2 regions of the Blautia sp. AM42-2 genome follow, and region 1 is predicted to be linked to the other one. Evidence: riboswitches for the same ligand, from Rfam matches in the RefSeq annotation. Region 1 holds a riboswitch; the other holds the start of a gene.
The links. Region 1 has a riboswitch for cobalamin ahead of DW915_RS08200 (hypothetical protein). Riboswitches for the same ligand answer to the same signal wherever they lie in the genome.
Positions count from the first base shown of each region.

Region 2: another riboswitch for cobalamin. It lies ahead of DW915_RS07750 (sirohydrochlorin cobaltochelatase); the one in region 1 lies ahead of DW915_RS08200 (hypothetical protein).

Region 1 is NZ_QUIM01000005.1:154,929-158,061, reverse strand. Features, by position in the region: gene DW915_RS08200 (hypothetical protein) at 1-1,492, opposite strand, end outside; cobalamin riboswitch at 1,774-1,976, opposite strand; gene DW915_RS08190 (DUF885 domain-containing protein) at 2,096-3,133, shown strand, end outside.
Region 2 is NZ_QUIM01000005.1:47,481-50,613, reverse strand. Features, by position in the region: gene DW915_RS07755 (hypothetical protein) at 1-159, opposite strand, end outside; gene DW915_RS07750 (sirohydrochlorin cobaltochelatase) at 299-1,603, opposite strand; cobalamin riboswitch at 1,898-2,091, opposite strand; gene DW915_RS07745 (amino acid ABC transporter ATP-binding/permease protein) at 2,155-3,133, opposite strand, start outside.

The DNA.
Region 1 (3,133 bases):
CTGCGCCGGTCTCCGCGGTTCCGCTGTAGATACCGTTTTCTACTTTCGCCGGTTCCGGAGTTGGAGTTGCGGTTGGAACCGGAGTCTCACTCGGAGTCGGGGTTGCAGTCGGGACCGGAGTCTCGGTCGGCTCCGGTATCGGAGTTACTTCCGGTGTTTTACTTCCCGGAACTGCAAGATAAAGCTGCTTTTTGGTGTACCAGGTTCCGTCTTTCTTTCCAAGAACGATCGGAACGGTTGTGCCGGCTTTGTCCGCATCTACTTCAAATGTAAAGGAATAACCGCCGTTTGCTTCCTGCATTCCCTGGATAGCCGGTGTTTTTGCAAGGTCATCGTTCTTTCCAAGATACAGTTTATCAAATGATACGTTGTTTGTTTTCAGTGTAAGAACGAGTTTATCGCCCTTGTTGATCATTGTTGCCTCGGAGATGACGAACATTTTGAATACGCTGCCGTCCTCTTTGGTAACCGGTGCTTCTACACTGGCTGGCTTATTCGAGGAATCCTCACCTGGATTTTCGCTTGGAGTCTCGGTTGGTTCCGGTGTTACCGTCGGGATTGCATCGGTGCTGTGGATCGTAACGGTTTTATCAGCCCATGTTTTTTTCTTGGCTGAGCGAACGGCAACATCCATCTGTTTGTCAAGCTCTTCCACCGGAATTTCAAAACGATATCCGGTCTTTTCTGCACCGGTCTTCGTATCCGTATAGGTTTCGCTTCCTGTCGGAGCAATCCAGCTCTTTTCATCTGCTGCGGCAGCTTCTGCTGCTGTTCCCGTATACAGGTAATCATAGCCGGTTCCACTCAGCAGAATGGATGCTTTCAGTTTTCCATCTTTTACGATGAGTCTGGAAGAAATCACACTGAACATGCTTCCGGTTGCTTCTGCAGAAGTCTCATACTCACCATCTGCCGGTTTTGCTGCTTCCGCTGCTTTTGTTTCTTTCTTCTCGGCTGTATTGGATGTCTCATTTTGGGTTGTTTCTTTTACTTCCGTTTTCGGCTGTTCTGCCGCCGGACTGGTATTCTCTTTTACAGCATCTTTGGTTTCTTCTTTTGCCGGTGTTTCTTTTCCAGCATCTTGGGAAGTCTCATCTGCTGCTTCCGGCTCTTTTTCTGTGGTATCGGCAGTCTCTTCACCGTCTTTTGCAGTGTCCTCTGCAGTATCTTCCGAAGCATCCTCATCTGCGGATGATGTCTCGGTCTCGTCAGATCCTGCCGGTGTCTGATCCTCTGCAGGCGCGGCCGGTGTTTCCGTCGGCTCTTCTGCCGGAGTCTCTGCAGTGCTTTCACTGCTCTCGGTTTCTGCCGGTGTTGTTTCCGGTTCTGCCGTCTCTGCTGTTTCTTCGCTCTGCGGCGCTTCCTCTGCGGCTGCGCTGCTTTCTGTCTGTGCTGCTTTTTCCTGCATATCTGCTAATACGCTGGCAGTCGGGCTCATGATCATGGACGCCGACAGCAGCAGTGCCAGAAATTTGCTTGAATTTCCTTTCATAACTTCTCCTTTTCTTCGGATCTCCTTCGCGCATCTGCTCCGGATTCCGTCTGACTTTTTCAGGCAGCTGGGCGGTGCCTGTCCCCGTCAATGATGTCTCCCTGCAAGTAATCTTGTTTTTGAGGACACATTTTTTCTGCGAAAAGACAAACAGACATCTGCTTTTTCTGCAAAAGAGTTTCTCCACCGGAGCTCTTTTTCGGACGCATGGCGACAAAAAAGCAGATGTCCGATTTTACTTCGTACATCTTTCCATGAATATATATGCTTTTATCGGAAGCGATTCACTAACCTTTCCAGCAGGTTTCCTGACTCGCAGATCTTCACGGCAGCCGCGCCTTCTCATGCGTTTCGCACAATGGCATTTCTGCAGCTAACACTCCTGCTTACAGTGACCGGATCGCTCAGGATTTCCACCTGATTCCCTTTTATCTTCGCGGATTCTTTTTCAAATCCGTTCCGCACTGAAAAGTCCCTTATTTCATTCGTTACTGATTATAGCAAAGCCGTTTTGGAAAGTCAAATGAAAGGCCACGGAAAAAGCGCATAAAATCAGCATTTTTTACATACTTTATGATAACTGTCCGCACCGGAGCCTATTCTATGAAACCAGCTTCTCTGCACCGCCGCATCCTGTTCCCTCTGCTTCTGTGCGGCGGACTTCTTTTCGCCCTGCTGTTCTGGTATTTTTCCCCGTTCTTTTCCCCTGGTGAGAACCGCCGGTTTTCCGCGTATGTGGAGGAACGGTTCCACTCCGAGGTAACCTCTTCTGCCATCACGCTCCACTATACCCTCGCTGATCCGGCTTCCCGCGGAATTGCCCCCGGCACCGCCTCGTTCGGCACGGTTTCCATCCCTGACCGCACCTCGTATGATGCCCTGCTGCAGAGTGTGGAAACAACGCTCACATCCTTTCATCGAAACCGCCTCTCCGCGGAAAATCAGATCACGCTCGATCTTCTGCTCTACGAGCTGAACTGCGAGAAAATGCCGGGCAGCACCAGCCTTCTTGCGGAACCGCTCGGTCCGTCGCTCGGGATTCAGGCACAGCTTCCCATTCTGCTCGCGGAGTACCCGTTCCGCACACAGCAGGATATCGCCGACTACCTCCATCTTCTGCAGGATCTCCCGCGCTATTTCTCCGATCTCATCGCACTCGAGCAGGAAAAATCCCGGCAGGGCGTGTTTCAGAATGACCTTGCGGTCGATGGCATTATCCGCCAGTGCAGTGCTTTTCTCGCCGACGCGGATACACCGGAAAGCCATCTGCTCCACACCGTTTTTCAGAATAAACTGCAGGCGTCTTCACTGTTTTCTGAGGCGGAAAGGAATCTCTGTCTGCAGACGCATGAAAAACTCCTTATCTCCTGTGTTTTTCCCGCCTACCGCTCTCTTTCCGATGCTCTTTCTTCACTCCGCGGCAAAGGAACACAGAACGCCGGCGGTCTTTCCCGGCAGGAAGGCGGACTTTCCTACTATGCGTATCTTCTCCGCAGCCGCGTCGGTGTTGACGCTTCACCAGAGGAGCTGACCCGCCTTTTAACACAGCAGCTTGCGGACCAGTGTGCCGAAATGCAGATCATTCTCGATCAGAATCCGTCGCTCTCCCTCTCCGAGCAGGCGCTCGTGCTGCCGTTCTCC
Region 2 (3,133 bases), 110 kb from region 1:
CTTAGATGCATCCTGTACAGAAGCGGAAGATGCGTCTGCCGCAGAAGACGCAGATACTGCAGATGCAGAAGATGACGCTGCATCCTTTCCGCCACATGCGCCGAGCATGGATACAGTCAGTGCTGCTCCAAGAAAAAGAACTGCCAATTTTTTTCTCATAATAAATTTCCTCCTTGTATCACCTTGAAGCGGATCTTTTTCATCCGCTCAACTTAAAATCCGACAGCACACTGAGTCTCTTCAGCCGTACTGCCGGATCTTATTTTACTCTATTTTACGTTCGGAATGCAACCCCTAATTATTCAGCATCGTCCTGAACGCCGTTGCCGTCCATAGCTGCCTTGGTATGCTGTACATACAGCTGCTCAACAGCATCAATTCTTCCAAGACCTTCGATCTGAGTGTCGATCTCGTCGAATGCACCGGATGCCTCAAACTGGCTCTTCCAGGAATCCTCATCCTCGCCTGCCATATCGTTGTTTGCGTGGTCACCTGCAACAACCATCAGCGGCCGAAGAATTACTTTCTTGTATCCGGCTGCTTTTACTGCCTCGATCACGTTCTCGCAAGCGGTCTCTTCCGGCTTGCCCTCAACGGTTCCGATGAATACGTTTTTGTATCCAAGAGTATCCATCTGTGTCTGCATCTGGCTGTAGGTTACATTTGCAGTGTGGGAAGTACCATGTCCCATAAATACGAAAGCAGTGCCGTCCTCTGCTGCTGCATCCAGACTGTCATAATTTGCAGATTTTACTGCCTGTGCCGTGATTGCTTCTGCAACGGCCTGTTTGTCCTCGTTGATTACGGTAGCGTCACTTCCAACCTCGCCAAGCAGCGGCTCTGCGATGGTTACGGACTCAAATTTATCTTTATAGCTATCTACTGCTTCTTTCAGCTCGTCGTACTCTGCGCCGTGCATCAGATGAGTCGGCTGAATAATCAGTTTTTTCACGCCATTGCTTACAGCTCTTTCCAGTGCCTGATCTACGTTGTCGATCTTCTCGTCATCGCGGGCCTGTACATGGTTGATGATGATCTGTGCAGTGAAGGCACGTCTTACGGACCAGTCCGGATATGCAGCCTGCAGAGCTTTCTCAACGCCTCCGATATCCTCAGCACGGCTGTCGTTGAAGGAAGTACCAAAGCTTACAACCAGAAGCTCATCCTCGCCGATCTCGTCTCCGTTTAACGGATCATCCTTGGAAGCATCCCCTGTGTCTCTTCCGAAGTAATCCGGATCTGCGTTCTCTCCTTCTACAAGTTCCTTCTGCGCGTCTGTCAGGGCATCCCATGCCTCTTTTGCTTCTTTGCACTGCTCGTCGGTGTTATCATTTCTTTCCTGTACATAAATTGCGTCAATCAAAGCTGCCACTTTATCTGCTGCCTCCTGGTCTGCATCTGCGGATACCTCTTCAGATGCAGAAGATGCGCTTACGCTGCTGCTTGCTGCTGTGGTGTCTTCCTCAGATGCGGAAGATGCACTTACGCTGCTTGTTGCTGTGCTGCTTGCGCTGCTGCTGGATGCGTTGCTGCTTCCGCATGCGCCGAGCATAGATGTTACCATAGCTGCTGAAATTAAAGCGACTACAAGTTTCTTTTTCATTTTTGTTTTCCTCCCATTTGCTGGTATCTTTGCAACAACCAATATCGGGGACGTTTTACATTTCAAACTATGAGAAACACGCTCCGCGAGTTTCTCAAGTTATCGCTGCAGTCGCTAAGGTCTCGTGCAAGCACGGACTTTGGCTCGTTGCCCGCGTAAATAGAAAGAAGCCCTTTCGTTTTTCAACGAGGGGCTTCCAGTATTTTCATCACAAAGAAAACCATCTCACCCGCTGTGGGGCAAATGTCCGCTTTCCTGTTTTGTACTGCCAGTTCCTCGTGGCACGAACGTAACGTTCCTGTACTGCGAAAGGCAGGTCTCCCGGCTCATTGCTTCAGGATTTGACTCCAGCGCATCGGTCTCCTTCCCGGTTTCCCAGTGGATCATTCCCCTGCTTGCAAAATACGGTGACGAGTTCGTGCAGGATTCACACCTGCTTCCCTTTTCACCGGACACGTATGTCCGACACCTTACACATCGATATTTAATTGTCTTTTCTTTAACGACTGTTAGTGTAGCACATCGTCTTTTCTCTGTCAAGTGCTGTAAAATCAGGAAATCCGGCCATTTTCCATTTCATATACCACATCCGCGACGTTCATCGTGGACACTCTGTGCGATACGAGCACAATGGTTTTCTCTTCTGCCGATTCTTTCAGGGATTTCAGAATAATTCCTTCATTTAAGGAATCAAGATTCGATGTCGGCTCGTCCAGCAGGATCATGGATGCGTCATGCAGGAATGCCCGCGCGATACCGATCCGCTGTTTTTCTCCGCCGGACAGCGTATCGCCGAGTTCTCCGACTTCGGTGTCGTAGCCGTTTGGCAGTGTCATGATGAAATCATGTATGGACACCTTCTTCGCCGCCTCCATAATTTCTTCCCGCGTCGCGCCGGGTTTTGCAATAGCGATATTGTTCGCAATCGAATCGTGGAACAGGTGTGTCTCCTGCGTCACATAGCTTTCCATATCGCGCAGATGCTTTGTCGGGATTTTGCGGACATCGGCTCCGTCCACGGAAACGCGCCCCGTCTGGACATCCCAGAAGCGCATCAGAAGTTTTAAGATCGTCGATTTTCCGGAACCGCTCGCGCCGTGGATGCCGGTGATTTTTCCCGGTTCCAGTTTCAGCGAATACTGATCCAGAATCGTCTCGTCTTCGTAGGCAAACGTTACATTCTGCGCCTCGGCTCCTGCAAATGCGTGGTCACCGCCGGATGCCGCATCTCCCGGAATTTCCTCCACCAGCGGCGCTTCCTCGAGAAGGGAAAGCACACGCTCGCCGCTTGCCAGCGTCTGATTCAGGTTATTCGACAGGCTGGACAGCGCCACGACCGGGCCGAAGGAACCCATCATCGCGATTGTGCAGGTCAGGACTCCCTCAAATCCGATCCCGCCTTTCGTGTAAAGATAGATCGTCAGTGCCAGCATGCCGAACGATGCCAGAAGAATCACCATGTTGGTGACAGACCGCTGGGAGCCTTCCATGCGGCTTAAGTTTTCCTGCACAGAAGTCAGTTCTTTCGAC